DNA from 3 places in the Mesorhizobium sp. M1312 genome. Region 2 is predicted to be linked to each of the others. Evidence: riboswitches for the same ligand, from Rfam matches in the RefSeq annotation. Region 2 holds a riboswitch; each other region holds the start of a gene.
The links. Region 2 has a riboswitch for thiamine pyrophosphate ahead of thiB (thiamine ABC transporter substrate binding subunit). Riboswitches for the same ligand answer to the same signal wherever they lie in the genome.
Positions count from the first base shown of each region.

Region 1: it holds a riboswitch for thiamine pyrophosphate, as region 2 does, so the genes downstream of both, NKH36_RS29105 (ABC transporter permease) here and thiB (thiamine ABC transporter substrate binding subunit) in region 2, are expected to answer to the same signal.
Region 3: it holds a riboswitch for thiamine pyrophosphate, as region 2 does, so the genes downstream of both, NKH36_RS10815 (YkoF family thiamine/hydroxymethylpyrimidine-binding protein) here and thiB (thiamine ABC transporter substrate binding subunit) in region 2, are expected to answer to the same signal.

Region 1 is NZ_JAMYLQ010000034.1:30,368-40,890, reverse strand. It holds gene NKH36_RS29135 (sugar ABC transporter ATP-binding protein) at 1-536, shown strand, start outside; gene NKH36_RS29130 (ABC transporter permease) at 556-1,692, shown strand; gene NKH36_RS29125 (D-ribose ABC transporter substrate-binding protein) at 1,725-2,684, shown strand; gene NKH36_RS29120 (AI-2E family transporter) at 3,241-4,356, shown strand; gene NKH36_RS29115 (ABC transporter substrate-binding protein) at 4,607-5,614, opposite strand; gene NKH36_RS29110 (ABC transporter ATP-binding protein) at 5,616-6,377, opposite strand; gene NKH36_RS29105 (ABC transporter permease) at 6,371-7,162, opposite strand; TPP riboswitch at 7,306-7,418, opposite strand; gene NKH36_RS29100 (sulfite exporter TauE/SafE family protein) at 7,715-8,491, shown strand; gene NKH36_RS29095 (superoxide dismutase family protein) at 8,625-9,134, shown strand; gene NKH36_RS29090 (ATP-binding cassette domain-containing protein) at 9,331-10,338, shown strand; gene NKH36_RS29085 (ABC transporter permease) at 10,335-10,523, shown strand, end outside.
Region 2 is NZ_JAMYLQ010000011.1:108,072-118,594, forward strand. It holds gene NKH36_RS15355 (amino acid ABC transporter ATP-binding protein) at 1-125, opposite strand, end outside; gene NKH36_RS15360 (amino acid ABC transporter permease) at 122-802, opposite strand; gene NKH36_RS15365 (amino acid ABC transporter substrate-binding protein) at 964-1,737, opposite strand; gene NKH36_RS15370 (hypothetical protein) at 1,752-1,904, opposite strand; gene NKH36_RS15375 (RNA polymerase factor sigma-32) at 2,042-2,905, shown strand; gene NKH36_RS15380 (M48 family metalloprotease) at 3,047-4,474, opposite strand; gene thiQ (thiamine ABC transporter ATP-binding protein) at 4,772-5,542, opposite strand; gene thiP (thiamine/thiamine pyrophosphate ABC transporter permease) at 5,539-7,158, opposite strand; gene thiB (thiamine ABC transporter substrate binding subunit) at 7,422-8,435, opposite strand; TPP riboswitch at 8,479-8,593, opposite strand; gene NKH36_RS15400 (thiamine diphosphokinase) at 8,697-9,341, shown strand; gene NKH36_RS15405 (ABC-F family ATP-binding cassette domain-containing protein) at 9,343-10,523, shown strand, end outside.
Region 3 is NZ_JAMYLQ010000007.1:19,037-29,559, reverse strand. It holds gene NKH36_RS10855 (NADH-quinone oxidoreductase subunit D) at 1-303, opposite strand, end outside; gene NKH36_RS10850 (hypothetical protein) at 377-856, opposite strand; gene NKH36_RS10845 (CBS domain-containing protein) at 1,027-1,464, shown strand; gene NKH36_RS10840 (YybH family protein) at 1,745-2,104, opposite strand; gene NKH36_RS10835 (hypothetical protein) at 2,219-2,443, opposite strand; gene NKH36_RS10830 (NAD(P)/FAD-dependent oxidoreductase) at 2,560-3,681, opposite strand; gene NKH36_RS10825 (hypothetical protein) at 3,684-3,809, opposite strand; gene NKH36_RS10820 (aspartate aminotransferase family protein) at 3,953-5,329, shown strand; TPP riboswitch at 5,475-5,586, shown strand; gene NKH36_RS10815 (YkoF family thiamine/hydroxymethylpyrimidine-binding protein) at 5,577-6,185, shown strand; gene NKH36_RS10810 (alcohol dehydrogenase family protein) at 6,194-7,303, opposite strand; gene NKH36_RS10805 (aspartate aminotransferase family protein) at 7,312-8,691, opposite strand; gene NKH36_RS10800 (NAD-dependent succinate-semialdehyde dehydrogenase) at 8,745-10,238, opposite strand.

The sequences.
Region 1 (10,523 bases), on a different contig from region 2:
GCATTGCCGAGCGCATATCAAGGGGGTTGGTGCTGGTGCCCGAGGACCGCCAACGCGACGGTCTGGTCCAGACGATGTCCGTGGGGACCAACCTGTCGCTGGCCAGCATTGGCGCCTTCGTCACGCGGCTGTTCTTGTCCCGGTCACGGGAGCGCTCGCTGGTCGAGGGCGCCATCCGCGATGTGCGCGTCAAGACCGCGGGCGGAAATGCGCCCATCGGATCACTGTCCGGCGGCAATCAACAGAAGGTCGTCATCGGCAAGATGCTGACGACCAATCCCAAGGTCATGCTCTTGGACGAGCCCAGCCGCGGCATCGACGTCGGTGCCAAGGCGGAGGTGTTCCGGCTGCTCGGGGAGCGGGCCGCCCAGGGCCTCGCGGTCGTGTTCTCGACCTCGGAAGTCGCCGAGTGCCTTGGTATCGCGCACCGCATCATCGTTATGCGCCGCGGCAGGATTTCGGCCGAGTTCGGCGCCGGCGTCACGAAAGAGCAGATCATGGCCGCCTCGGGCGAGGCCGTGGTTGCCTCGTCATGAAGAATACAGGAGCCAGACCGTGACCAATGCCAGCCCAGATCGTAGCCGCACCGGCCCAAGGACGTCGAGCGGTGGCTTCAGCCTGGCCAAGCTGTTGCTGGAGGGTCGGGCGTTCCTTGCGCTGGTCGTGATCATCTTCGTCTTCTCGATGCTGTCGCCCTATTACTTCTCATTGGGCAATTTCCTTACCATGGCCTCGCATGTTGCCATCTTTGGCATCCTGGCGGTCGGCATGCTGCTGGTCATCCTCAATGGCGGCATCGACCTGTCGGTGGGCTCGACGCTTGGGCTGTCGGGGGTCGTCGCCGGATTCCTGATGCAGGGAGTGCAGTTGCAAACGCTCGGCGTCGTGCTGTTCCCTCCCGTTTGGGTGGTTGTGGTGCTGATCTGCGTGCTGGGCGCACTGGTCGGTCTGGTCAACGGCGTCCTTATCGCCTGGTTGAAGGTGCCGGCCTTCGTTGCCACGCTAGGAATGCTCTATGTGGTGCGCGGTGCCGCGCTGCTGATGACAAACGGCCTCACGTATAATGATCTCGGCGGCAAGCCGGAACTGGGAAATACCGGCTTCGACTGGCTGGGCTTCAACCGCCTGTTCGGTATCCCTATCGGCGTGCTGGTCATGGTGGTCATCGCGATCATCGGCAGCATCATCCTCAATCGCACGGCCTTCGGCCGGTGGCTCTATGCGTCCGGCGGCAACGAGCGCGCCGCGGAACTGTCCGGCGTGCCGGTGAAAAAAGTGCAGGTGTTGGTGTATATGCTGTCCGGCATCTGCGCCTCGGTGGCCGGCCTCATCCTGTCCTCGGAATTGACCTCGGCAGGGCCGACCGCCGGCAACTCGTACGAACTGACCGCCATTGCCGCCGTCGTCATCGGCGGCGCGGCACTCACCGGTGGTCGAGGCAGTATCCGCGGCACGCTGGTCGGGGCCTTCGTCATCGGCTTCCTCTCCGATGGCCTCGTGATCATCGGCGTGTCCGCCTATTGGCAAACAGTGTTCACCGGCGCGGTTATCGTGCTGGCGGTGCTGCTCAACGCCATTCAGTATCGCCGTCGCGTAAAGCTCCCGAGCTCGACCGGCGGCCCTTCGACTTCTCCGCAACAAGCCGGCAAGGCCCGAACGGCCGATCCCGCTCACGAGAAGACTGCCGGTTGACCGGTACCATCGCTAACCAAGGAGGAAATTTCATGTATGGCAAGGCAAGAACTCTAATGCTCACGGCCTTTGCGCTGGCCGCTCCGGTACTCGCGGGGTCGGTAAGCGCAGCGTCGGCCGAAGGCCTCATCTCGATCATCGTCATCGATCCCGCCAACCCGTACTGGCTCACCGAAGGCAATGTGGCCAAGGCCGAGGCCGAAAAGCTCGGCTACACCGCGACTGTCGGCGCATCGAAAGCCGACACGAACACGGAAAGCAGACTGATCGACACCGCAATTACCAACAAATCCGTGGCGATCATCCTCGATCCTGCCGATGCCAGCGGATCCATCGGCGCCGTGAAGAAGGCGATTGCCGCGAACATCCCGGTCTTCCTGGTCAACGCCGAGATCAACCAGGAAGGTCTGGCCAAGGCGCAGCTCGTTTCCAACAACGCACAGGGCGCCGCTCTGGGGGCACAGCAATGGGTTACTAACATCGGCGAGAAAGGCAACTACGTCGAACTTCTGGGCGCCCCGTCCGACAACAACGCCGCCACCCGGTCAAACGGATACGAGACCGTGATCAGCCAGTATCCGGACCTCAAGAAGGTCGGCTCGGAGGTCGCCAACTGGGACCGGACCCAAGGCCACGACAAGATGCAGAGCCTGCTGCAGGCCCATCCCGATATCATCGGCGTGACGAGCGGCAATGACGAGATGGCGCTCGGCGCGATCGCCGCGCTGAAAGAAGCCGGAAAGCTGTCGAGCATCAAGGTCGGCGGCTTCGATGGCTCTCCGGACGCCGTCGCCGCGATCAAGGCGGGCGACTTGCAGTACACCGTGCTCCAGCCGGTGGCCGTCTATTCGGCGAAGGCCGTACAACAGGCCGACTCGTTCATAAAGACCGGCAAAACCGGCGCGCCGACCGAGAAGCAGCTGTTTGACTGCCTTCTCATCACCAAGGACAACGTCGACAAATACACGGCTCCATTCACGCTCTCGGAGTAAAAAAAGAGGAGTGTCCCGCGGACACTCCTCGCCTGACCCGAGGCGGCGACCTCTTTGATCGGGCCGACGCACCGGTCGTATGTCTGTCACGCTAAAACTGAAACACGGACCGTGACGATTGAACCCGCCCACGTGGCTCTATGGAGCGGCTGATGTGGCCCACCACATCTCGTTGAAACGTCACCCGTGCCGACCCATATACGCACTGCGTCGGATGTTTTCCTCCCATTGCGTCCGGCGCGTTCCCCTCTGGAGGTTTTGAACCTTCATGCCTGGCCGGACTTTAACAGTCCGGCCTTTTTTCTATTGTTATGTGAAGCTGCGAGTCCGCGAGCGAGCTGTAGAACCGCCGTAGGTCAGAGTGTCCGCGACCGGGCAGGCCGCGGTGCTGGCAGCGCGCACGGGCGCCCAATCAGCATAACCAGCCCAAAGAGCGGGAAGATGTCCCGGCCATTTCGTCACACTCGAAAGCGGCTTAGTCGTAGGGTGCGGCGACGGAAGCTGCCATTTTGTCAGGAAATCCACTAGGCTCGCTTGGTTTGCGAGGCGGCGAGAGATGCCCGACCTGAAACAGATGCCCGATATGAAACAAATGAAATTGCTCGGCATCGTGGCCGCGACGGCGATCGGTCTATATGTCTGCTATCTCTTGGCGTTGCCTTTTTTGCCCGCATTGACCTGGGCGCTGGTGTTGGCAATCGTCCTGTATCCGGCTCATCGACGGGTCGAGGAAAGGCTCAGGAACCAGAACCTGGCCGCACTGATGTCGGTCAGCATCGCGGCGGTTGCAGTCGGCCTGCCGCTCATCTTCGTGGCACAGCAGCTTGTTCGCGAGGCGGTAAACGGCGCCACCTATATGGAGGAGGTCATCCGGGGATGGAACACAGATGCGTTCCTGTCGGGCTATCCCAGGCTTTCGGCGGTTGCCCAGTGGGTTGAGAACCAAATCGATCCGGCCGGTACGATCGCCGCATTTGTACAATGGCTGACGGGACAAAGCACATCGCTGTTGCGCGGCTCGATCAATCAGGCCGTGATGTTCGTGCTGACATTCTATCTGCTGTTCTATTTTCTGCGGGACCGTGGATCCGCCCTGCGGGGGATCGAGCGTCTCTCGCCCCTGCGTGCACTGGAGACGGCATACATGCTGTCCCGCCTTGCCGAGACGGTACATGCGATCGTGATAGGCACCGTTTTTGTCGCCGCTGTGCAGGGAACGCTGGGCGGCCTGATGTTCTGGTGGCTCGGCCTGCCCACGCCGGTCTTCTGGGGCCTGGTAATGGGACTTCTTGCCATCGTGCCAGTGCTCGGCGCATTCGTGATCTGGGTGCCGGCAGCGATCTATCTCGCGCTGGAAGGGGCTTGGGCGAGCGCCGCGATACTAACCATCTGGGGCGGCGTCATCGTCGCCGGCATCGACAATCTGCTCTATCCGATGCTTGTCGGGAGCCGGCTGCGGCTCCACACAGTGGTGACCTTTATCGGCGCGATCGGTGGCATCGTTCTCTTTGGAGCATCCGGGCTCGTCCTCGGCCCTGCGGTGATAGCGGTCACCATCAGCCTCATTGACATCCTCAAAAAACGATTGAACGACCAATCCGGGGCGAAACTGACGCCAAAGCGCGACACGAAGCCATCACGTCAGTCCGGAGCCGCGCCCGGTCGTGAGTAAGCACCACCACGCGCGACCAGTTCGATTCTAGACCTAAAGACTTGGAGGGCCGTATCGCTCGCGAAGGGTGCGCTTACCCCCAGCGTCGAAAACTTCCGAACGCTCCAGCAAAGGCATCACGTCATCGATGAAGCTTTGCGGTCGACCCCAATAGTCGAGGCAAGCGGGTCGCTTTTCAGGCATACGCCAACCGGCCTCGTGACTGCCGGGCCAAGGATCACGGCATTGAGATGCATGCGCCGCGGCGGGCTCATTTTTCGCCGGCCAGATAGGTGTTGGTGTAATAGGCCGCGAAATCGGGTCGTTCGCCGACCGGGTTCCCATCGCTGTCGCGCAGGGCGCCGGCCTTGAACAAGTAGTCGCCGATAGCCTCCATCTTTGCGGGATCGATCGTGCCGATCGCGCCGGCCGGGCTTTGCAGGTAGTGGCCGTCGACCAGCGCCTTCAGTGATGCTTCGATCAACGGGCGGTCGGTCAGCACGTCGCTGTTTGCTGCGATCAGGATATCAGCCGCTTCTTGCGGATGTTCGACGGCGAAGGCGTAGCCGCGCCTGGTCGCGGCGATGAACGCGGTTGCCGTGTCCCTGTTCTTTTCGAGATAGGCCCGGCTCGAGCCAATGAAATTGGTGTGTTGGTCGGGCACGCCGAAATCCGCGTAACGGAAGGCGCGCTGAGCCTTGCCGTCAAGTTCCGCTTTGATCCCCTCCCAAGTGTAGACTTCGAGCGTAAAATCGACTGCGCCATTGGCCAAGGCCTCATAGGCGGAGGTGCCCAGCGTCACTGTTTCGAATTTGCCCTCGCCGCCATCATGGCGGATGATGGTGCCGATCAGTGCATTCTCCCAGGCGCTGCCGAAACCGCCATAGGTCAGGCCGTCCAGGTCCCTGGGGGACTGTATATCGGCGCGGTCGGCGTTGAACACCAGCCTGCCGGTTTCTGTCTGCACGATGGCGTAGGTGGCGACGAGGTCGGCGCCGGCCGTGCGTTGGGTGAACAATCCTATGGATCCCAGTATACCGAAATCGGCCACGCGGTTGGCGATCAGCGTACCGGCCGCAGTGTCGCTGTAGGGCAGGATCTGCACGTCGAGCCCCGCCTCGGCGTGGAAGCCTTTCGCCCGGGCGACATAGAGCCCGACATGATTTGTGTTCGGCGTCCAATCGAGTGCGACGGTGACAGTCTGCTCGGCTGAGACGGACGTGACGGGTCCGAGCCCGGTGATCAATGCGGCAGTGATGAAGAGGCGTCTGGAAAGCATGTCATGTCCTTTGGGCGAGCTGTGGATCGAGAAGGGTATCGAGGATGTCGGCTTCGATGGCGCTGGCTTCCGGCGAGGCAAGATCCTTGCGCGGGCGCGGAAGAGGTATGGCGATTTCGCGCAGCACGCGGGCAGGGCGGGCGCTCAGCACATAGATGCGGTCGGACAGGAAGACCGCCTCGCGGACATCGTGGGTGATCAGCAGGATGGTCCAGCGGTGTTGGTCCCACATCGTCTGAAGCCAGCGCTGCATGCCGGTGCGCGTGAGGGCGTCGAGTGCGCCGAACGGTTCGTCGAGCAACAGCATGGCGCGATCCTGCACGACGGTACGCAACAGCGCGGCGCGCTGGCGCATTCCGCCCGATAGCTGCGCCGGATATTTTTGCTCGAAGCCCGCAAGGCCGAATTCGCCGAAGAGCGGCGCCACCTTGCCGCGCGCCGCCTTGCGGGACATGCCTTGTACCTCGAGACCGAGTGCAGTGTTGTCGATGACCGTGCGCCAGGGCATCAGGGCATCGCGTTGCGGCATGAAGGCAAACGGTCGGCGCACGTCGGCCAGTGGCCGCCCGTCGACGTCGGCCCCGCCGCCGTAGCCATCGAGATCGCCGGTCAGCAATCTGAAGATCGTGGATTTGCCGGCTCCGGAGGGGCCGAGGATTGAAACGAATTCGCCCGGCTCGACATGCAGGGTGATGCCGGCAAGCACGTCGATGTCGCCAAAACGCTTGCTGACTTGGCGCAGCTCCAGCCGCCTGCTCATGATTTTCGTGCGCCATCGAGCCGCTCCCATGGCGCGGCGGCGCGCTGGATCAGCACCGTAGTGGCAAACAGGACCAGGGTGAGCAAGGCGCTGACCAGCACGGCCGCCAGCACGAGATCGGGCCGGAAATTGTTCTTGGCGTTGAGCATGTAGATGCCGAGCCCTTTGGCAGCACCGGCATATTCCGCGAAGATGGCGCCCACCACGGCATAGGTGATCGAGATGCGCAGTCCGGCGAAAAAATAGGGCAGTGAGGAGGGCAGGCGGGCCAGCAGGAAAATGCGCATGCGGGAAGCGCCCATCGAACTCAGAAGCGCCGAAACGTCCCGATCCGTCGAATCGTAACCCTGCACCAGCGCGACCAGCATGGGAAAGAAAGTCACGAGTGCGACCAGCATGATCTTCGGCGTCAGCCCGAAGCCGAACCAAAGCACGACCAGCGGAGCGATCGCCACCAGCGGCAGGGTCTGGCTGATGATGAACACCGGGAACAGGGCGCGGCGCAGCGGCTTGAAGAAGTCGATCAGCACCGAAAGGATGAAAGCAACAGCCAGCGAGCAGGCGAAACCCGCCAATGTGGCGCTGATCGTCGGCACGGTGTTGTCGAACAGCGCCTGGCGCTGCTGGATGGCCTGGGCGAGGACGCGTGACGGCGCGGGCAGCGTGGTGGGCGAGATGCGCGCATAGAGCTCCCAAGCCAAAACCAGCGTGCCGACCGACAGCAAGGCCGGTCCGATCTTTGCGAACAAGGCTGCGATTCGCAGCGCGGCGGAGAAAGGCTGGGACATGCGAGACCTCCGGCGCGAAAGATCAGCGTGGGATCGGGCCGTTGGCCGAGACCGTGAGGTCGATCGTGACATGGCCCTCGGGCGGAAGATATTGACGACGCCGACGAAATCGCCGTTTGTCGGATAAAGAGAAATCTGTGCGTCAGAAAACATCGCCCGCCTCGCTCCGCTGGTATTATCCAGATCAGCTCTAGGGTTTACGGGCTTGCAGCCCATCTCTCAGCCCCGACGATACGGAGCACCCCTGTGGATGGCGGCAATTAAACAGATAAAGAGTGGAGCTGCAAGTCTGCGTCGGACCTGTGAAAACCTCAGGTCAGAGGAGGTTGCGGTTCCAGCCGGGACATCGGGGCAGAACAGAAAAGAGGGTGACAACCCGGCATCCTCTTCGAGATCGCTCTCAAGACGTCGATCGACAGTTTCCCATTCGTCGTCACCATTGTCGATGCCAGGCGTTTGGTGAATTGTGGAAGCATGAAGTATAGATTGCATACGCTGTAGGCAGCGGTTCCTCTTTCGCCAATTACGACCCGCACTTTATTGGAGATCGAAATGCAAGAATTTATCCTTTTTGCGCTCGTAGGGTTTGTAGCTCAGGCTGTCGACGGGGCTCTCGGCATGGCCTATGGCGTGGTTTGCTCGACAACACTACTGGGGTTTGGCGTGTCTCCTGCACACGCTTCGGCTTCAGTTCACGGAGCTGAGCTGTTTACCACTGCGGCCTCAGGTTCGGCTCACCTCTATCACCGCAATATCGACTGGAAGCTTTTCTGGCGGCTGATGCCATTTGGCGTTCTCGGCGGCGTTCTCGGCGCTTATGTGCTCACCTCGTTTGAGGGAGCGATCATGAAGCCATATGTGACCACATACCTTGCGCTGGTCGGTGCTTGGCTCCTGTTCCGTTCATTCCGGCGGATTCCAAGCAATCCGGTCCCTGCAGGCGCGGTACCTCCGCTTGGACTTGGTGGTGGATTTCTCGACGCCGCGGGGGGAGGCGGATGGGGTCCTATCGTAACGACGGGCCTTCTCGGTTTTGGCGGGACGCCCCGCTACGTTATTGGTACGGTAAATGCCACCGAGTTCCTCACCACGTTGTCGGTATCTCTAACCTTCTTGTTTGCCTTGCTAACGGGCCATTGGCAGGAGGCAGGAGAGCTGACAGAAAATCTAATTGCCGTTGCCGGCTTGATCCTTGGCGGCGTGATCGCAGCGCCGATGGCCGGATTGATGGTGAAGTCGATCGCAGAAAAGACGCTTCTCAGGCTCGTTGGCATTCTCATCATCCTGCTGGCAGGCTGGCAAACTGCCCAACTCTTCGAATGGGTGTAAACTGGAGAGACATCCGACAGATTGTCGGTGTCGCTTCCGTGGCGGCCGTGCCGGACACAAAAAGTCAATTCCCAAATGGAACGAAGAGACCCCTTTGTTGTTTGGATGCCTTGGACAACCGGAGGACGAGTCGATGAAAAAATTGGTTGTAGCAACAGGGTTGGCGCTGGCGGTCGCGATGCCTGCAGCGGCTCAGGACACCGCGACCGCGAAAGCCGAATTCGTCAACATGGCTGGCGAGAAGAACGGAACGGCCACGCTGACCGAGACGGCGCAGGGCGTGCTGATAGCGTTGGAGGTAACAGGACTGCCGGCGGGTGAATGGGTCGCATTCCATGTTCACGAAACCGGAAAGTGCGACCATCAGACCGGCCATGCCTCGGCCGGTGGGCACTTCAATCCGACGAATGCCGAACATGGATACCTCACTGGGAAAGGCCCGCACGCGGGCGATATGCCAAATCAGCGGGTCAGCCCCGACGGCGTTTTGCGTGCCCAGGCTTTCAACAGCGTGGTCAAGCTGGATGGTGGAGATACGGCGATACGAGGCAAGGCATTGATGATCCACGGCGGACAGGACGACTACAAAAGCCAGCCTGCCGGTGATGCCGGAAATCGTCAGGCCTGCGCGGTGATCGAGTGAAACCCCAAGATAATTAGGGACCTGTCCGACATATAATCGGACCGGCGCTTCAGCCTCAGCGGCCAGGTAGTGGTACATGGTCGGAGCCTATGGCATGAGGATGAGCCAGACGGTAAGCTCCTGCGCCTGCAGAGGAATTGACGACGCAGCCATTGCGCCGAAGTTGGCCTTCATTTTGCGACTGCCGGATGATTGCATGAACGATACTTCTCCTATGGGTGTGCCCGCCACGGGTCTTGCCCAGTCAGCTATTTCCGCCCGCGGCCTGGTCAAGACGTTCGGCAAGCTGCGCGCCGTCGATGGTATCGAGCTCGATGTGCCACGCGGCATGATTTTCGCTATCCTGGGTCCGAACGGCGCCGGCAAGACAACGCTGATGCGGATGCTCGCAACGCTGTCGCGCCCCGACGCCGGCTCCGCGACGGTGATGGGGCACGATCTCGTGCGGGCTCCGCATGCGGTCCGTGCGGCAATCGCGATGACCGGGCAATTCGCTTCGCTCGACGAGGACCTGACGGGCCGGGAGAACCTCGTTCTGCTCGCCCGACTCTGGGGTTTTCGCGGTCGCGCCGCGAAGGCTCGTGCGGACGACCTGCTCGCGGCTTTCGGCTTGTCCGAAGCGGCGACGAAGCAGGTGAGGGACTATTCGGGTGGCATGCGAAGGAGGCTCGATATAGCCGCCTCGCTGGTCGTCACGCCGGGCGTGCTGTTCCTTGACGAGCCGACTACAGGCCTCGATCCCAACGCCCGCAAGGATGTCTGGGGCATGATCCGCGGCCTCGCCGAGGCCGGCGTCACCATCCTGCTCACCACGCAATATCTCGAAGAGGCCGATCAACTCGCAGCGCGCATCGCCGTCATCGACCACGGCAGGAAAATCGCCGAGGGCACCAGCCGCGAACTGAAGGCGGCCACCGGCTCCGGCTTTCTCCATGTCGCGCTCGCCGATGTTGCACGGCTGGACCAGGCGGCGACCATTCTGGAACGCCGGCTGGAACATCCTGTCCAACGCAGTGCCGAAGGCGCGGAACTCTCCGTTCTTGCCGGCGCGGCGAAGGCCGCCAACGAGGCGCTGGCTGATCTGGTCGCCGCCGGCATCGAGCTGTCGGATTTCTCCATGGGCCAGCCCAGCCTCGAGGAGGTCTTCTTCGCGCTGACGGGCCGGCCGGGCCTGGGTGAAAGCCGGAAGGACGACAACCCATGATCGACACGACATCCCTGCAGCGGCTGCAAAGCGTCCCCCGACCTAAGGCCCCATCAGCCTTTTCCAACGCGCTGGTCTTCGGATGGCGCGCGGTGCTGAAATTCAAGCATGTGCCGGAGCAGCTCTTCGATCTGGTGATGACGCCGATCATGTTCACTCTGCTCTTCACCTTCGTCTTCGGCGGT
Region 2 (10,523 bases):
GTACTTTTCCCGCCGCCCGAGGGACCGACAAGTGCTGTGACGCTGCCTTCCTCGATGGTGACGGTCACGCCCTTCAGCACAAGGTTGTCGCCGAAGCGCTTCTCGATGTCGGTGAGACCGATCATGAGCGCGCCTCCAGGAAGCCGCCGTAGCGGTTGAGCCGCTTTTCCAAGCGCGTCTGTAACGCCGACAGCACCGAGCTCAGCGCCAGGTAGAGAGCCGCCGCCTCGACATAGAGGATCAGCGGCTCATAGGTGGTGGCGACGATGCGCTGCGCCGCCTGGAACATCTCAGGCACCGTGATGGCGGCGGCCAGCGATGTATCCTTGACCAGCGAGATGAAGGTGTTTGACAGCGGCGGCACTGCGACGCGCCCTGCTTGTGGAAGAATCGTGCGTCGCATCGCCTGGCCCCAGGTCATGCCGATCGAATAGGCCGCCTCCCACTGCCCCTTCGGCACCGAGCCTATGACGGCGCGGATGATTTCCGACGTATAGGCGCCGATGTTGAGCGTGAAGCCGATCAACGCAGCTGAAAAAGCGTCGAGCAGGATGCCGACCGAGGGCAGGCCGTAGAAGATCAGGAAGAGCTGCACCAGAAGCGGCGTGCCACGGAAGATCCAGACGTAGAAGCGGACCACGGCGACCAGCGGCTTCGGTCCGAACAGCCGGATGAGCGCCGCAACCAGTCCTACGAAGAGACCGAATGCGAACGACAGCAGCGTGAGCGGCACAGTGAAGATCAGCGCGGCCCATAGCAGCGTGGGCAACGAGTCCAGCATCAATTGCAGCCAATGCGACACGAAAACCCTCCTTGCGAGATTGCCGCCCAAAAACCGGCCCGGCAGCATCGAGGCGCGATCATACGGTCGTCATATCACGCGAAAAGCGGCGGCCGTCAAAGACGGCTCGCCGCGACGCTTGCCAATGCAGGCCGACGACCGGCTCGCTCCGTGAAATGCGCTTACTTCGAAACGTCCTGGCCGAAATAAGTGTCGGCGATCTTCTGGTAGGTGCCGTCGGCCTTGATATCGGCCAGCGCCTGATTGATGGCGGCGATCAGTTCCGGATCGCCCTTGCGCACGAGGACACCGGAATAGTCGGCGTTTTCTTCCTGCGCGGCGATCTTCACATTGGCGTCGGGCTTGTGCTTCTTGAAATCGAGGAAGGACAGGCTGTCGTTGATGGTGGCGTCGGCGCGGCCGGTAAGAAGCAGCTGGATCGACTGGTCGAAACCATCGGTGCCGACGAGCTCGGCACCGTTGGCTTCGGCGAGCTTGCCGAAATTCGAGGTCAGCGACTGCGCCGCCTTCTTACCCCTAAGGTCGGCAAAGCTCTTGATGTCGGTACTGTCGCCGCGCACGATCAGCACCGCCTTGGAAGCGATATAGGGATCGGAGAAATCATACTTGGCCTTGCGCTCTTCGGTGATGCCGACCTGGTTGATGACGGCGTCATAGCGCTTGGCGTCGAGGCCGGCGATCAGCCCATCCCATTTGCCTTCTAGGAATTCGGCCTTGACGCCGAGGCGCTCGGCGATCGCCTTGGCGATCTCGACATCGAAGCCGACCAATGCGCCCGAGGCATCATGATAGGTAAAGGGGGCATAGGTACCTTCCGTGCCGACCTTGAAGACACCGGCCTGCTTGATCTGATCGAGATTGGCGCCGGCATGGCCTGATGTGACGGCCAGTACCTGCAGTGTTGCGGCGACGATAAGCGATTTGAGCCATTTCATTTTCTGTCATCCCGTCATTGGCCGGCGTCCGGCGCATTTGTGAGCGCCGGAAACTGACAGATGAAGGCTGGCGGAATAAGGAACCAGATTTCAAAAATGAGACGCTTTTGCACGCCAACCTGCCGCGGAGCGACCGCCGCATCGAGCTTTCGGGTAATGCCATCCACGCGACATCAGCGGCGGAACCATTCGCGCGCGTGGCACGTTTGTTGGCTGTTGTAGGGCGCGGCGTCGCCAATTCAACCACGATGCCAGCTCAGGGTTCGAGCGATCGCACCGCAACGCCCGGAACAGGGAGCGTGGCATGATGGAAGATACGGCAGGGCGAACCATGGTCCGCGCGGCGATGAAAGCCCCCTATCTCGAGCGCGACGAAGAGCATCTTCTCGCGCTTCGCTGGAAGGAAGACAACGACCAGCAGGCGCTGCACCAAATCGCCATGGCACATATGCGTCTGGTCATCTCCATGGCCTCGAAATTCCGCCACTACGGTCTGCCGCTCGGCGATCTGGTCCAGGAAGGCCATGTCGGCCTGCTGGAGGCCGCGGCCCGTTTCGAACCGGAACGCGAGGTGCGGTTTTCGACCTACGCGACATGGTGGATTCGCGCCTCGATGCAGGACTATATCCTGCGAAACTGGTCGATCGTGCGCGGCGGCACCAGTTCGGCGCAAAAGGCGCTGTTCTTCAATTTGCGGCGCCTGCGCGCCCGCTTGGCGAACGGTGCCGAGCCGATCTCGAATACCTCGCTCTACCGCGAGGTGTCGGTCGCGCTCGGTGTCTCCGAGGCTGACGTGGCGATGATGGACTCCCGCCTTTCGGCACCGGATAGCTCGCTCAACCAGCCGCTCGCCGACGATGCGGGCGCCACCGAGCGAATGGATTTCCTGGTTTCGGACGATCCCTTGCCGGACGAGGTCGTGGGCGACACGATCGATGTCGAACGCCGTTCTGTCTGGCTGAAAACGGCGCTCGGCGCGCTTAATGCCCGCGAGCTCAGGATCATCGAGGAGCGCCGGCTGAGCGACGAAGGCGCGACTCTCGAAGCCCTCGGCGAGGCGCTCGGCATCTCCAAGGAACGCGTCCGCCAGATCGAGGCACGCGCCATGGAAAAGCTCAAGGTGGCGCTGGTGAAGCAAAACCCCGAGTTTCTGGCGACCGCCGCCTAGGGGGTGCGTTGAGATTCAGGTTATGCCGAGCCGAAAACCGTGGTTTCCGAGAACCGGAGCGGAGCGTACTTGGGTACGAGAGCACCGGAAGCGCAGGAAACTGCCGTTTGCAGGCCGGCATCACCTGAATATCGACACACCCTATTTGTCGGTGATGATTTTGACCTTGTCGCCGGCCGAAACGGCTGCACCGGGCGACATCGCATTGAGCACCCTGAACAGGTCGAGCTTGCGGTCGACGCCGACCATCTGCGCGGCGAGCGAACCCATGGTCTGTCCGGGCCGCACCGTGACGACGCGGATATGCAGCGGCCTCAGCGCCGCTTTCTCGGCCGCGCTCAAGATACGGAAGGAGCCGCTGACCGAGCGCGCCACGGCATCCAGCGAGATGCTGGCGGAAGGGGCAGCCGTCAGCAGCCGGTAGACCTGGCCGCCGGCGCGGATCACCGCGATGTCGAACTGCCAGCCCTCGGCGCTGGCATGCGCCGTCGCCGCCTCGTTGCCATTGATCGTTTCCTGGCGCACGCTGCTTTCGTCGAGACCGGCCACCCAGCCGCTGCGAATGTAGTCGGTCAGCGAGCGGCTCTTGTCGATCGAAACGCCATCGAAGCGGATCGCTATGTCGCCTGGCCCGGTTGCCGTCACCGCCGCTGCCGAGTTGTCGATGATGAAGCCGTCGGGCACCGAGAACGACACGCCGAGCCCCGGATGCAGGAAGGTTTCGCCACGCACATAGCCCTCCTCCGGCGTGTCGCCATAGAGCAGGCCGTCTATGCCGGCGAGGAAGGCGTCGCGGTCGCGCGTGCCGACGCCGGGCGCGCCGAACTGGCGGGCGTGACGCTGCGCCAGGTCGATGCGCTGCGGCGTGTTGGGGTGCGTCGCCAGGAAGTCGAGACTGGCGTCGGTGGCGCCACTGATTGAACGGAAATCGGTGTAGGCCGACATGGACTGCAGGAAGCGGCCGGCGGCAAAGGGATCGAAGCCAGCCTCGCCGATCGACTTGATGCCGATGCCGTCGGCCTCCAGCTCCTGATTGCGCGAGAACTGGGCAAGCCGCAGCTTGCCGCGGATCAGTGCCGCCTTGGCGGTCGGGCTGTCGCCGAGCACATCCGAGACGACCTTGGTTGCAAACCCCTCCTCGGCCTCGAGCTGCTGGCGCTGCAAGCCGTGGTTTGCAGTGACGTGGCCCATCTCATGCGCGATGACCGCGGCGAGCTCGGCCGAATCGTTGGCCAGCGCCAACAGGCCGCGCGTGATGTAGAGATAGCCGCCCGGCAGCGCGAAAGCATTGACGTTGGGCGAATTGAGGATGGTGATGCGGTAGGTCTGGGTCGGGTTGGCCGACACCACGGTCAGGCTGCCGACGACCTTGGCGACCATACGCTCGAGCTTGGGATCGGAATACTCGCCGCCATAGGTGGCGAGGATGCGCGGGTGCTGCGCCTTCGCCATTTCGGCGAGCTTGCTATTGGCGGCGACGTTGTCGACCGTGATCGGTTTGCTGGAAGGCTGGAAGCCGGATTCCTGAACGTCCGGAGGCGTGAACATCTGACAGCTTGCCAGCGCCATGGCAAAACCAGCCAGCGCGAGGAGGCGCGCCAGCGGTTTCTTTCTCACTCTGTCGGTGCCGGTCGGCAGAACAGCTTCCTTTCGGGTCTCAGCACATGGCCCCGAAAATCGGGCATCGATTTTCAGAAAGGATCATGCGCACAATCAACTGCCACAGCGTCCTTCGCGGCCACGAGCACGCATGGCACCGCAGTGGCAAATCACAACCTATGCCGGACCAGTATCGGAGGACCTAGTCACACTACTTTGACCATGGCAAGCAAGCATCACATCGCCTGAAGCCGGTTTGGCCGTAAATTATGTCCGCTTCCGGGCAACATCTCGTGATCCCGCGCCAAACGGACCTGCACCGATATAGCGCCGGAAGGCTTCCGGTCCAGCCTTGGTAAAAAAATCGAAGACAGTCCCGGTTGCGGCAACCGTGCCATTGTCCAGGAACACGATGTCCTGGCCGATACGGTGGGCATCCTCCGGCTGATGCGTGACGAACAGCACCGTCATGCGCCGCTCCGCATGGACGCCGGCTATCAGATCAAGCATGTCGTCGCGCAACGCCGGTCCGAGCGAGGCGAACGGTTCGTCGAGCAAGAGCACCGGCCGGTCGCGCACCAGGACGCGGGCGAGCGCGACGCGCTGCCGCTCGCCACCGGAGAGTTCGTGCGGCAGGCGCTGTTGCTTACCGGCAAGGCCGACGCGCTTGAGTGCCGCTGCGATCGCAGCGTGATCGGTCTCGGTCAGCCTGAGCGACGGCGAGCGGCCAAGGCCGACATTTCTCTCGACCGAAAGATGGGCAAAGAGATTGTTTTCCTGGAACACCATCGACACCGGCCGCGCCGAAGGCGGTTTGGCGCCGAAATCGGCGCCGCCGATCAGCACGCGGCCCGATTGCGGCGTCTCGAAGCCGGCCACCAGATTGAGCAGTGTCGATTTTCCCGAACCGCTCGGCCCCATGATGGCGGTGATCTTCGAGGCGGCGAACTCGACATCGAGTAAAAACGACGCTTCGCGATAGCTGAACGAGACCTTTTCCAGCCGCACAGCCGTACCGTTTTCGCTGTTGAGCGTCATGATTTTTCTCCCCGCCCCAGCCAGTCCGCGGCCAGAACAAGCGCGAGACACACCAGGCCGAGCAGCAACGCCAGGCCTGCCGCGTCCATCGTGCGGTAACTGCCCATGCGCGCCAGCAAGAGATAAGGCAGTGTCTGCAGGGAGTCGCTGCCGAACAGGGCAATAACGCCGAGATCGCCGAGCGACAAAGCCATGGCGAATGCGAAACCGGTGGCGAGCGGCCGCCGCAGCGACGGCCAGTCGACCAGCCGGAACCGGTTCCAGCCCGAGATTCCAAGCAGCAAACAGAGCCGTTCGTGGCGTTCGCTCGCCGCATCATAGCCGGGGCGAATGGCGCGGATGGCAAACGGCATCGCCATTACCGCATTGACGGCGACGACCATGACAGGGGCGATGGCAAAGACGTCGCTGATAGCACGCAGGAGCAGGAACCAGCCGGCGCCGATGACGATGGGCGGCACGACGAGGACGAAGCCGGCGCCGGTGTCGGTGGCGTATTCGAGCAGCGTCTTGGCGCCAACGCGACGCCTCAAGGCCAGCGCCCGTCGTGCCATGACGAGCGACAGCGACAGCGCCACTGAAAGCAGCGCCGCCAGTAAGGCGAGCACGGCGCTGGTCAGTGTCGCTTGCCGCACCGCGCTCTCGCTTGCCAGCCGGCCGAGATCGGCGCCAAGGCCTGACGTCACCGTGGCCGCCATCGGCCCGGCGACGAACAGCAATGCCAGAACGATCAATGCTGTATTCAGCACGGTCTCGGCCGTGCCGGCCGAAAGATACCGGCGCGATGCCACCGGCAGATTGGCGTCGCCGACGGTGTTGGCGCCAAGCCGCGTCAATGCCAGCATAACGACGAAGGTCAGCGCGATCTGCAGCAGTGTCAGCGTCACCGAGCGGGCAGGATCGAAATCGAAACGCAACGCCTGGTAGATGGCGACCTCCAGTGTCGTCGCGCGCGGCCCGCCGCCCAGCGTGAGCACGATGGTGAAAGACGTGACGCAAAGCATGAAGACAAGCCCGGCGACGCCTGGCAGTGCCGCACGCAGCGTCGGCCATTCGATCAGCCGGAATGCGGGTCTGGCGCCCATGCCGAGCTGGCTCGCCAGCCGCCACTGGTCGGCCGGCACTGTCGCCAGCGCCTCAAGGAACAGCCGTGTGGCCAGCGGCAGATTGAAGAAGACATGGGCGACGAGGATGCCGGACAGGCCGTAAATGCCCGGCCAGCCCTGACCGCCAATCGCGGTGAGCACGCCGGCGAAATAGCCGGCACGGCCATAGAGAGCCAGAATGCCGAGTGCGGCGACGATGGCCGGCAGCGCAAGCGGCACGGCGAAGAGCTGCAGGATCAGGCCGCGACCAAAGAAGCGCGGATGCCGCGACAGCGCCCGCGCAACGAACAGCGCCGGCACGACGGAAAGCAGTGTCGACAGCAAAGCCTGCCACAGCGTGAAACGGGCGATACGGAAGAGGTAGGAATCGAAGGCCGACACGGCGCCGGTCGGGTTGCGTGTAGCTTCAAGGATGAGCCCGGCGAACGCTCCGCCGATCAGCAGCGCAACAGCGGCAAGCGCGATGGTGCCGGCGGTGACGCGGGGATCGGCAGGATATCCGGTATGCATGCCGCCCTGCCTGGTTCAACGATCGTCGAAGCAGAAAATATGGCTGAGGCCGAGTTCCCGCCCACCCCCCTCTGTCCTGCCCTCCTTGCCAGAACTTGGCATCTCCCCCGCAAGGGGGGAGATCGGCAACTTTACCCCCGCCTCAATCTTTCGGCTGTTGCGATTGGCGAAAACGGAAGTGACATCCGATCTCCCCCCTTGAGGGGGAGATGTCCGGCAGGACAGAGGGGGGCGCCGTAGAGTGATCATCTTTCAATCACAAGCTACTCGCTCATCACCGACAGCCATTCGTCGACCCAGGCCTTGCGGTTGGCGGCCACCTCTTCGGGGCTGAACAGCAAAGTCTTGGTCGGCTTGACGAGCTTGTCGAAGGCCGGATTGAGCGGCTTGTCAGTTTTGCCGGCAGGAAACATCCAGTTGTTCTCGGGGATGGCATCCTGGAATTTCGGCCCAGTCATGAAAGTCAGGAACTGTTTCGCCAATGGATTCTTCGCGCCCTTGGTGGTGATGCCGGCGACCTCTATCTGCAGATATTCGCCTTCCTCGAAGGACGCCGCCTGATAGCGCTCGGTGTTTTCGGCAACCATGTGGTAGGCCGGCGAGGTGGTGTAGGACAGCACCATCGGCGCCTCGCCCTTGGTGAAGAGGCCGTAGGCCTCGCTCCAGCCCGGCGTCACGGTGAGCACCTTTGCCTTAAGCTTGGCCCAGGCTTCCGGCGCCTTGTCGCCATAGACCGACCTCACCCACAACAGCAGGCCGAGACCGGGCGTCGAGGTGCGTGGATCCTGGATGACGATCTTCTCATCGGCATTGCCCTCGACCAATTCCTTCAGGCTCTTCGGCGGGGTCTTCAGCTTTTCGGTGTCGTAGACGACGGCGAAATAACCGTAGTCGAACGGCACGAAAATGTCATCGCTCCAGCCGCCCGGCACGTTGACATCGACTACGGCACCATGCGGCGAAAACAGGCCGGTGGCCTTGGCTTCCACCGTCAGATTGGTGTCTAGGCCGAGCACGATATCGGCCTTGGTCGCGGCCCCTTCCAGCTTGACGCGGTTGAGCAGGGCGACGCCGTCGGCGACCGCGACGAATTCGAGAGTACAGCCGCATTCGGCCTCGAAGGCCTTCTTGACCGCAGGGCCAGGACCCCAGTCGGCGGTGAAGCTCTCATAGGTATAGACAGTGAGTTTTTCCTGCGCGGATACTGGCCCTGTGCCGGCGAGAACGGACCCCGCAAGCAGCACTGCCGAAACAAGAGTGTATAAAAACGTGCGCATCGGCGCCTCCTTCGTCAGCGTTGAAAGGAATTGAGGCATCGGGCTGTCCGAAACGTCTAATCCCTCCGCCGGTACAAACCGGATCAGGTTCAGCGGGTTGGCATGGTTGCCTCTCAGCTGGTCCGCGAAGATCGCGTCCAGCACCCCGTTAGAGCGTTTCGACACATAGGCCCGGCCCACGTGCGGCGCAAGCGGAAGTTTGCCGAGCATCCGGGAACGCGGCCTTCCGTTTCACAAGCAGGGCTGGTAAGGGCCACGCATATGAGCAAATTCACCATCCTGCTTGGCGGCGATCTTATCCGCACGCCGCTGCTCGACCGCCAGGTCGAAGGCTCCCGTGTCATCGCCGCCGACGCCGGCATGAGCCATGCCCGGACGCTGAGCCTGACGCCGGAACTCTGGGTCGGCGACTTCGATTCGGTGCCGGCGGATTTGCCGGACGAGCTGGCCGCCGTGCCCCGCCAGGTGTTTCCGGCAGAAAAGGACAAGACCGACGGCGAACTGGCTATCGCCGCCGCGCTCCAACGCGGCGCGACCAGCCTCGTGCTCGCCGGCGCGTTCGGCGGCAAGCGCACCGACCACGCCTTCCTGCACCTGGCGCTCAGCGTCCGGCTGGCCGAGGCAGGGACGGAGGTGCTTTTGACCAGCGGCGCACAGGAAGGCATCCCCTTGCTTCGCGGAAAGACCGGCTTCGACTACGCCGATGGCACGCTGTTTTCGATTCTCGGCTTTTCCGACCTTTCCGGCCTGACCGTGACCGGCGCCAAATGGCCGCTGAACCATATCGAGATGACGTTCGGCTCGTCGCTGACCATTTCCAATGAGGTCAAGGGACAGCTCGAAATCGCGCTGGGCAGCGGCCGCGCGCTGTTGCTCGCCCACCCATTCCCCTTACCTGAAAGCTGACATGGCGCCGCCACTTCTCAATCTCGACGGGATAAAACTGACCTTCGGTGGCACGCCGCTGCTCGACGGGGCGGAGCTGACAGCGTCGGTGGGCGACAAGATTGCTTTGGTCGGCCGCAACGGCTCGGGCAAGTCGACGTTGCTCAAGATCGCTGCGGGATTTATCGAGCCGCAGGAGGGCGAGGTGTTCCGCCAGCCTTCGGCGACAGTGCGCTACCTGCCGCAAATGCCCGACATGGACGGTTTCGCCAGCGTCCGCGCCTATGTCGAGGCGGGGCTCGGACCCGCCGACGATCCCTACCGCGCCACCTATCTAATGGAGCATCTCGGCCTGTCCGGCGACGAGCGGCCAAACGATCTCTCAGGCGGCGAGGCGCGCCGTGCCGCCCTTGCCCGCGTCATGGCGCCGGAGCCGGACATACTCCTCCTTGATGAGCCGACCAACCATCTCGACTTGTCGGTCATCGAGTGGCTGGAGGAGGAGCTTGCCCGCACCTCTTCGGCGCTGATCGTCATCTCGCACGACCGCCGCTTCCTCGAGCGCGTGTCGCGCGCCACCGTCTGGCTCGATCGCGGCCAGACCCGCAGGCTGGACAAGGGCTTTGGCCATTTCGAGGAATGGCGCGACACCGTGCTGGAAGAAGAAGAGCGCGAGCAGCACAAGCTTGGCCGCCAGATCGTGCGCGAGGAGCACTGGTTGCGCTACGGCGTGACGGCAAGGCGCAAGCGCAACATGCGCCGGCTCGGCGAACTGCAGACCATGCGCCAGCGCTTTCGCGGTCATCGCGGCGCCGAAGGTGCGGCGACCATGGTGGCCAGCGACGCCGCCGAATCCGGCAAGCTGGTGATCGAGGCCAAGAACATCGAGAAGAGCTTTGGCGATCTTACCGTGGTCAAGGGCTTCTCGACCCGCATCCAGCGCGGCGATCGTGTCGGCCTGGTCGGTCCGAACGGTGCCGGCAAGACGACGCTGCTGAAGATGCTGACCGGTGAATTGAAGCCGGACTCAGGCTCGGTGCGGCTCGGCACCAATCTGGAGATCGCCACGCTCGACCAGAAGCGCGAGGCGGTCGACCCGGCTGAGACGCTGGCGCAGTATCTCACCGACGGCCGCGGCGAGAACCTTGTCATCAATGGCGAGCAGCGCCACGTCGTCTCCTACATGAAGGATTTCCTGTTCAA
Region 3 (10,523 bases), on a different contig from region 2:
AACACGGATGAGCTGTCCGCGCTTCGGGACCGATATTTCGAGCAGCTTCTCGGCGGCGAGGCAGAACGCATGCTCCTGGTTCATCGGCGCGACGTAGTCGAGCCGGTCGAAATAGGGCAGGGCCTGCAAATAGTTCTTGTACTCGATGAGTTTTTCCGTGCCGCGGTGGAGCAGGCCGATATGGGGATCGGCGCGCTCGACGATCTCGCCGTCCAATTCCAGCACCAGCCGCAGGACGCCATGAGCAGAGGGATGCTGCGGCCCGAAGTTGAGGGTGAAGTTGCGAACTGCGGCTTCGACCATGACGGTGTTCCCGTTGTGCTGGGTTCTTACGGCCGAAGCCGAGTGCTCCGGTCAGCCACCCCCGGACCGCCGATCACGTGGTTGTCTGGATGATCAGCGTCAGCGTGCCATTGCCATCGATGTTGGCGGCGACAACCTGCGAGGAATCCAGCCCGATTGCCGCCAGCGCCGTTGCTGCCTGCGGCGACGCATCGATCGAGCTCTGCAGGGTAAGCAGATCTTCAACGCTGGTCTGGGTTATCACGGCCTCGGCTTGTGTTTTGAGCTCCGGAGGCAAATCCTCGAGGGCGACGATCGCAATGCCAGTAAAGTTCTGGTCGGTGAAACCCTGATCCGGTAGCGCTTGATCCGGCAGGGCTTGGTCAGGCGGCGTTTGGTCGTGCAGGGTTGGATCGGGCAGGGCTTCCGGGGCCGGGGGTGCGATTTGGGGAAGCTGCGGGTCGGTGGATTGCGCGTGGATCGGCTGGGCCAGCGCCAATCCCGAAAGGGCGGCAATTGTCGTCAACATGCGCATGATCGTTCCTTCCGTTTTCCGTTTTTCGAGGAGGATCACTTGGTGACCACACAACCATCGTGCCGGATTATGGTTCCCCGTCCGTCACGGATATGGCCACGGTCGAGCCAATCCCGTCGCGCGTGGTCGAAAGGTGGAACGATTCCGATAGGCGTTCATTCTCCCCTGATCACACCTTGAACACAGGATCGGCGGGGCGCGGCACCTCGATGAGAATCAGCGAGTGCATGACACAGAATGTTCAGGTCGCCAGTCCGAACCAGTCCCTGCGGGATGCCGCACGAGCCATGGCCGATCTTGACGCCGGTGTTCTGCCCGTCGGTGAGAATGACCGGCTGGTCGGCATGATCACTGATCGCGACATTGCCGTCCGTGGGATCGCGGAGGAAAGAGGTCCCGACGCCAAGATCAGGGATGTGATGAGCGCGGAGGTACAATGCTGCTTTGACGACCAGGAAGTCAGCGATGTTCTTCAGAATATGCGCGATCTCAAACTGCGGCGAATGCCGGTGATCAGCCGCGACCGGCGGTTGGTTGGCATTGTCTCGCTCGGCGATCTCGCCACGACTGGCGAGCCAGCCTGGGCCGGCGAAGCGCTGGGCGGCATTTCGCAGCCGGGCGGCGACCATTCGCAGACGGCGCACTGATGCATCATAACCAAATTTGAAGTTCCTGCTCGACAGGATCGGCGTTCGGGAAGTTCGGATCCAAAACCGGGTCCAGTCCTTTGCGCCGCAGCGCCGTGCGCTCGTTTGGACGCTGCAGCACTTGGTTTCGCGCATGACCTCGATGCCGATTTTCCGGGGTCATGCGTCGGGACGGCGCTAGAGGGGGATACGTTCAAATTGAACTGAGCATCCCGCTCTATTTATTTGTTTTAGCCGCATTTCTGCGACGCCAAGTGATTTCACTTGGTTGCAAAATGCTCTAGGCAACGGAGAATCGATCGATGACCCATAGCCATGTCCCGTCGCCTTGGCGCCGGGCGACCTCGGTGGTTACGGTGCCATCGGGAAGACGGGTTGACGTGAGTGCCAAGTCTCCGCTGATAACCGCCGGTGCCTGATTTCCGGCAGCAAATTTTCGGCCCGTTGCGGTGATGTCCGCGAAGAGTGCCCGGATCGCTTCGCGGCCAAGCGTCAGTCGCCCCTCACCGCTGTCAACGACGGCGTTGGGTTCAAAAAGCGCGGCCATGCCGTCGATGTCTCCCACCCACTGCCGGGAGATCAGCAGGCGCTCTAAATCCTGGGGATCACGCGCCGGTTCACGGCTTGGTTCATCGGTCATGGCGAGACTCCTCCGATGTTCGGTACCAAAGCGTTCGACCCTGCGTCAAATTTCGTCGGAAAACGAGTCGTCGAAGCTCCGCCATGCCGATCGCCAGGTAGAGCAGCCTGGCGATCATCCTCCCCAGCCGACATCGCGGTCCGCAACGCGCCATTCGACGGCGCCGGCGCGGCGCCGACGGCTGCGGCTGTCGTTGAGAAAGTCGGCGACCCTTGCCGCCGATTTCGCCGAGGCGAAGGTGAGCAGCCGATCGTGATGGACCACGAGCTCGCCGGTCTCATTGTCCCAGATCTCGAACCGGCAGCTTGGGTTCGGTATGGCTTCGAAACGGTTCTTCATATCGATGGTCCCGGTGATCGACGGACCCAGGTTCCGCGACCCCGGCTTACGAATGGCTTACGGGCGTCTTGGATTTATGCTTTGGCAGCGGGCGCGCTCGCTCGATGTCGCCTCGGCTAACTGGCCTTCGGCGCGAGGCGCTGCGCGACATGCTCGGCGATCGCCAGGCTTGAGGTCAGGCCGGGGCTCTCGATGCCGAACAAATTGACCAGGCCTTCCACGCCGTGCACCGCCGCATCCTGGATGACGAAGTCGGCATTGGCTTCGCCGGGACCGGAGAGCTTTGCCCGGATGCCGCTATAGGCCGGCTGCAAGCAGCCATCGGTGAGGTCCGGCCAGTATTTGCGGATCTCGTCGTAGAAGCGCTCGCCACGCGCTGGATCGACGCGATAGTCGAGTTGATCGGTCCATTCGACGTCAGGCCCGAAGCGGGCGACGCCGTCGAGGTCGAGCGTCAGATGGACACCGAGCCCGCCGGGTTCGGGTATCGGATAGACCAGCCGCGAGAACGGCGCCGGGCCGGCGACCGAAAAATAGTTGCCCTTGGCATAGCGAAGTTCTGGCACGAACTGCGGGTCGAGCCCGTCAAGCGAGCCGGCAAGCGCCGTGGCGCCAAGCCCGGCGGCGTTGATGAAGCGTGCGGTGACGATTTCAAAGCGCTCGCCGCTGCTGCTGTCGACCGTGTCGAGCACGATGCGCCTACCCTCGATACGGCCGGAGACGATGTGGGTGTTGATGCTGAGCGCCGCCCCGTGCTCCTCGGCGTCGCCCAGTAGCGCAAGCATCAGGGCATGGCTATCGATGATGCCGGTGGCGGGCGACAGCAGGGCCGCCGTGCACCGCAGCTTGGGCTCCAGCCTGCGCGCCTCGGCGGCGGTCAAGGGCGTCAGGTCGCCCGAGCCGCAAGCAGAGGCGTTGGCTAGGATGGAAGCGAGTGCCGGCTCCTGTTCGGCATCTGTCGCGACGATCAGCTTGCCGCAGCGCGCATGCGGAACCGCCCGCTCCTCGCAATAACGGTAGAGCTTTTCGCGGCCTGCCACGCAGAGCCGGCCCTTCAGCGATCCGGCCGGATAGTAGATGCCTGCATGAATGACCTCGGAATTGCGCGAACTCGTTCCGGTGCCGATCGCGTTCGCAGCCTCGAGGATCAGGGTATCCATCCCGCGCTGCGCCATCTCTCGCGCGATCGCGAGGCCAATGACGCCGGCGCCGGCGACGATGCAGTCGACATGGTCCATGATCAGGCCACCTCAGCCTTGTTGTTGTGCCTGCTGGTGAGCCGTTCGGGAATCAAGTCCTCGCGACGCGTACAGCCGGCTTCGCGGAGGTTCTCGCGTTCTGCAGCCTCGAAGCTGAAATTCTGCATGTCTCAGTCCATCCGCCAGCCCTTCCGAAAGGGCTTGACACCCTTACAAGAAACAGATGCACCAAACAGCATCAATGCCAGAGGCCGATGCGCGCCGAACGGCGGCAAGGACGCACGTCCCGGCACGCAGGACAGGAACCATCATGGACGCTCGACCGAATTCTCCCGAAGCTCGCGACATCAGCTACCACATGCACGGCTACACCAATGCCCGCAAGCATGAGGAAGCAGGACCGCTCGTCATCGAGAAAGGCGACGGCATCTATGTCGAGGATCTCGCCGGCAACCGCTATATCGAGGCAATGGCCGGGCTTTGGAGTGTCGCGGTCGGCTTCTCCGAGAAGCGGCTGATCGATGTGGCGGTGCGCCAGATGTCCAAGCTGCCTTACTATCACAACTTCGGTTCCAAATCGCATTCGCCGCTGATCGATCTCGCCGAGAAGCTGGTGCAGATGGCGCCGGTGCCGATGAGCAAGGCGTATTTCACCAATTCCGGCTCCGAGGCCAACGACACGGCCATGAAAATGATCTGGTACCGGTCGAACGCGCTCGGCCAGCCGGCGCGCAAGAAGATCATCAGCCGCAATCGCGGCTGTCACGGCGTCACCATTGCCTCGGCGAGCCTGACCGGCCTGCCCAACAACCACATTTCCTTCGACCTGCCGATCGCCAATGTGCTGCACACCTCGACGCCGCACCACTGGCGCGAGGCGCTGCCAGGCGAGAGCGAAGAGCAGTTTTCGAGCCGGCTTGCCGACGATTTGGAAAAGCTGATCCTGGCCGAGGGCCCGGAAACCATCGCCGCCTTCTTCGGCGAACCGATCATGGGCGCCGGCGGCGTCATCGTTCCGCCGGCCGGCTATTGGGAGAAGATCCAGGCGGTCCTGTCGAAATACGACATCCTGCTCGTCGCCGACGAAGTCATCTGCGGTTTTGGCCGAACCGGTGAAATGTTCGGCTCGCAGACCTTCGGCATCAGGCCGGACATCATGGTGCTGTCGAAGCAGATCTCTTCCTCCTACCTGCCGATCTCGGCCCTGCTGATCAACGAGAAAATGTTCGAGCCGATTGCCGACGAAAGCAATCGCATCGGCACCTTCGGTCACGGCTACACCGGCGGCGACCACCCCGTTGCGGCGGCGGTCGCGTTGGAGAACCTGAAGCTGATCGAGGAGCGCGACCTTGTCGGCAATGCCCGCACGGTCGGCACGCATATGCAGAAGCGGCTGCGCAACCTCGCTTCGCACCCGCTTGTCGGCGAGGTGCGCGGCGTCGGCCTGATCGCTGCGGTCGAACTGGTCGGCGACAAGGCAAACAAGACGCCGTGGGAGACGGCCGGCGCGCTGGGCGGGCTCGTCAACGGTTTCATGCAGCAGAACGGCGTCATCTCGCGCAACATGGGCGACGCGCTGGCCTTCTGCCCGCCGCTGATCATCACCGAGCCCCAGGTCGATCAGGTGGTCGACGCGTTCGAAAGATCGCTCGAAGCCGCCGCCAAGCAGGTTGGATCACAGAGCTGATCAGGTCGTCCGAAGGCAGAGGCTGAATGGGCGTTGGTGATTGGCGAAAATCGGCAGCTTCGCTGGCGGCGCCACGCTCGGCAATTGGTCTGAAGCGATTGCCCCGGATCGTACTTGAACATCCACCGGGCCGGTGCTACGTCCACCCAATCGACAGGGGCGCTCCGTATTGCCGGGGCTGAGATGGTGGGTGCAAGCCCTCGGTCCCTCAAGCTGATCTGGGTAATGCCAGCGGAGCGAGGCGACTATGTTTTCAGGTGCACAGATTTCCCTGTATCCGATGTGCGACGATTTCGTAGGCGTCATCCTTAGAGCAATTTCGGCGATGGATTCCTATCGGCCGAATTTCCGCATCGAGATCGACGACATCTCGACGCTGATCGTCGGCCCGCCCGAACAGCTTTTCCCGGCCATGCGCGATCTGTTCACCTCGGCGGCGGCAAGTGGCGCGCATTGCGTGTTGTCGGCGACGGTGTCGCGCGGCTGCCCCGGCGAGCCCGACGATCCAATCTGCACACCGATTTCCGGCAGCAGCCCCGAACTCTCCCTGGCCGAGCGCATCGGCGCGGCGCGGGCGCATGTCGACAGTGCGAAAAAGCTCGGCCAAGAGGTCGCCGCGCAGTTCTCGCTCTATCCGCTCGGCGAGGGCCATCACATGGACGAGATCTACGGCTGCATCGACTTTCTCAAGACCTCGGGCGTCTTCGACAGGTCGAAGAATTTCTGCACCAAGCTGAGGGGCGATGCCGGACCGGTGTTCGCGACGCTGTCGGAAGCCTTCCTTCGCTTCGGCGCGCCGCAAGGCCATGTCGCGCTCGACATCACTGTGTCGGCGAACAGCCCGAGCCCCTGTTAGTGTTGTTGTCAGCGGGTTACAGCGAAATCCGAAACGGCATCCGGAACGACCACCAGCTTGCCGACAAAGTCCTTGGCAATGAAATCCGCCTGGGCGCGGTGGAAATCGGAGAGCTTGTAGACACCGCCGACCAGCGGCTGGATCTTCTTCTCCTCGATGTAGCGGACGATACGGCGGAATTCGTGTCGCGTGCCCTGGCTCGACCCGTGCAGCTGCAACTGCTTGAGATACATGGTGCGCAGGTCAAGCTGTACGACCGGACCGGCAATCGCGCCGGCGGTGGTGTAGCGGCCTTCGGGCCGAAGAATGCGCAAGAGGTCATTGAAGATCGCGCCGCCGACCAGGTCGGCGACGACATCGATCGGCTGGCCCTTGGTCGCCGCGTTCACGGCGGCGGGCAGGTCGGCGACGCCACGGGTGATCACGGCCTCGGCGCCGATGTCGAGCACCGCCTGTTCCTTGCCCTTGCCGACGACGGCATAGGGGATGGCCCCGCGCGCTCGCGCCAGTTGGACGATGCCGGAGCCGACGCCGCCCGACGCGCCGGTGACCAGCACACGCTCGCCGGCCTTCAGGCCAGCACGTTCCAGCATCTGTTCGCCGGTGAGATAGGCGCAGCAGAAGGTGGCGAGTTCGACATCGGTCAGATCGGTGTCGACGACATGGGCGTTGTCGGCCGGCACGGTCTGGTACTCGGCATAGCCGCCGTCGCGGCCGTGGCCCATATAGTCGATGTCGGCGAGTGAATCGTCGTCGCGGTTGTAAATGGAGAAGTCGACCATCACCCGCTCGCCGATGCGGGCCGGCGAGACACCATCGCCGACGGCAACGATGTTGCCGACGGTGTCGGTGCCCTGGATGCGCGGGAAGGTCAGCGTATTGCCCTGACGCCGCCAGGTCGAGACGGCGGCAGCATCTTCTTCCGTGCCATAGGCGCCCTGGCGCACCCAGACATCGGTGTTGTTCATGCCGCAAGCGGTGACCTTGACCAGCACCTCGCCCGGGGCGGGCGAGGGCATTTTCACGTCGGTGCGGTAGACGAGCTTTTCCGGTCCGCCGTGGCCGATAAGCTGCACGGCGGCCATGGTGGCGGGGAGGGTTTTGGTCATGGCGTTCACGTCAGTTTTCAGATGTTTGCAAACACGCTCTTCACCGCATCGGCCGTCTTGGAGACGACGATGTCGGCCTCTTCGCGGGTGAGGCAGAGCGGCGGCGCGAAGCCGAGGATGTCGCCCTGCGGCATGGCGCGGCCGATGACGCCGCGCTCGGCAAGGGCGGTCGCGACCTGCGGGCCGATCTTTTGCGAGGCGTCGAAGAACTCGCGATCGTCCCGGTCGGCGACGAATTCGATTGCCGCCAACATGCCGTCGCCGCGTACCTCGCCGACGTTCTTGTGGCCGCCGACGGCTTTCGCCAGTTCGGCGCGGAAATAGGCGCCGGTTTCGCCGGCGTTGGTCACCAGGTCCATCTCGTCGATCAGTTCCAGGTTGGCGACACCGGCGGCAACGCAGATCGGATGCGCTGAATAGGTCCAGCCATGGCCGAGCGAGCCGAGCTTGTCGGAACCCTGCACCAGTACCTGCCAGACCTTGTCAGAGACGATGACGCCAGACAGCGGCGCATAGGCCGAGGTCAGGCCCTTGGCGATGGTGATCAAGTCAGGCCTGATGCCGTAATGGTCGGAGCCGAACATGGTGCCCAGCCGGCCGAAGCCGGTGACCACTTCGTCGGCGACCAGCAGCACGTCGTACTTCCTCAGCACCGCCTGGATCTTTTCCCAGTAGAGAGCGGGCGGCGGCACGATGCCGCCGGTGCCGAGGATCGGCTCGCCGATGAAGGCAGCGACTGTTTCGGGCCCTTCGGCGAGGATCATCTCCTCGAGCTTGTCGGCGCAGTATTGCGAGAATTGCTCCTCGCTCATCGAGCGGTCGGCGCGGCGGAAATAGTAGGGCGCCTCAGTGTGCAGGATTGGCGCACGCGGCAGGTCGAAGGCGTTGTGGAACAGGTCGAGCCCGGTCAGCGATCCGGTCATGACGCCGGAGCCGTGATAACCGCGCCAGCGCGAGATGATCTTCTTCTTCTCCGGCCGGCCGAGCACGTTGTTGTAGTACCAGATCAGCTTGATATTGGTCTCGTTGGCGTCGGAGCCGGAGAGGCCGAAATAGACCCTCGACATGCCTTGCGGCGCCCGGTCGATGATCATCTTGGAAAGCGTGATCGACGCCTCGGTGCCGTGGCCGACATAGGCATGATAATAGGCGAGGTTCTTGGCTTGCGCGGCGATGGCGTCTGATATCTTCTGGCGGCCATAGCCGACATTGACGCAGTAAAGCCCGGCGAAAGCATCGATGCTCTTGCGGCCGTTATTGTCCCAGATGGTGACGCCTTCGCCGCCGGCGATGATGCGGGTCGGCGATTCACCCCGTGCATGCGTGCCCATATGGGTCGAAGGATGGAAGAAGTGGTCGCGGTCCCAGGCGGCGAGTTCGTTGGACTGGTCAAGCATCTTTTTACTCCTGAGGAAAAGTTTCGGGCGCGGTTCTCGGGCGTCACTACGACCTAGGCCACGTCCAGGCACAGATATTTGAGATCGGTAAAGGCTTCGAGCCCGTGGCGCGAGCCTTCGCGGCCGATGCCGGACTGTTTGACGCCGCCGAACGGGATCGGCGCGCCGGTGATCTTGACGCGGTTGACGGCGACCATACCGTAGTCCAGCGCACGGCCCATGCGCAATTGGCGGCCGCCGTTCTCGGTGACGACATAGGCGACAAGCCCGTATTCGGTGGCGTTGGCGCGAGCGATGACCTCGTCCTCGCTGTCGAAGGGCGTCACGGCGGCGACCGGACCAAAAGTTTCCTCGCGCATGATCAGCGCGTCGTCGGTGATATCGGCGAGCAGGGTCGGGCGGTAGAACAGCGGTCCTGCAGAATCGCGTTTGCCGCCGGTAAGGCAGCGCGCGCCATGGGCGAGCGCATCGGCGACCTGTTCCTCGACCTTCTTGACGCCGCGCTCGTGCATCAAGGGCCCGATGTCGCTGTCATCAGCCAGGCCATTGCCTGTCCGCAACGCCTCGATGCGCCTGGCGAAGGCGGCGCAGAAACGATCGTAAATCGGGCGCTGGACATAGATGCGGTTGGCGGCGAGGCAATCCTGGCCGGAAGTGGCGAATTTGGCGTCGACGGCGATAGTCACAGCCTTGTCGAGATCGGCATCGGCGAAGACGATCAGCGGCGCATGACCGCCAAGCTCCATCACCAGCCGCTTCATCGTCGGCGCACTTTGCGCGGCGATAAGCCTGCCGATCTCGGTCGAGCCGGTGAAGCTCATGGCGCGGACGCGAGCGTCTTCGCACATCCGCCCAACGATGGTCGAAGCCTTGCCGGTGAGAACGTTGAAGACGCCAGTCGGCAGCCCGGCGCGTTCGCCGAGCTCGGCCAGCGCCAATGCCGACAGCGGCGTTTCCGAGGAAGGATGCGCGACGATGGTGCAGCCGGCGGCAAGGGCCGCCGCCGCCTTACGGGTCAGCATGGCCGCGGGAAAATTCCATGGCGTGACGATGCCGACGACGCCGAGCGGTTCGCGCCGCACCATCATCTCGGCGTTTGGCAGATGGCTGGTGACGCTTTCGGCGTTGAGGCGTTTTGCCTCCTCGGCATACCACTCGACGAAGGAAGCGGCGTAGTCGATCTCGCCAAGCGATTCCTTGAGCGGCTTGCCCTGTTCGAGCGTCATCAGCAGGGCCAGATCGTCTTTGGCGGCGATGATCAGGTCGAACCATTTTCGCAGGATTCTTGCGCGTTCCTGCGGGAGAGCCGCGCGCCAGGCGGGAAAGGCGCGGGACGCCGCATCGATCGCCTTGCTCGTCTGCCCGCTATCGAGCGCGGCAACCCAGGCAACGGTGGCGCCTGTAGCAGGGTCGGTCACCTCAAAGCTCTCGGCGGCCTCACTCGCCGTCCAGTGGCCGTCGACATAGGCGAGTTCGCGCAGCAGCCGGCGGTCGGCTAGGCGGTCGAGCGCTTCGTGGCGTTGTGGGCGGGCAAAATGCGCGGACATGTTCGAGGTCTCCCGATGTCGAGGCGATGCGGAGAGACTATGCGCGCGGCGCAGACAGAGAGACTGTTTCGGTGCCCGCGCGTAGAGAGATTGTCTCTATTGGGCTGCCGGAACGGACGATCTCTCTGGCCCTACGGCAGGCTGTAGCAAACCGTGGAGATTGGCTGAACCTCCTCAGCTTCGTCATCTCTGGGCGAATCAGGAGCGAAGCTCCGTCGCGGAGACCCTGGGATCTATTCCGTGACCTTCGCTGAGGAACGCAGCGGAGCAGAATTTTGCACCGTA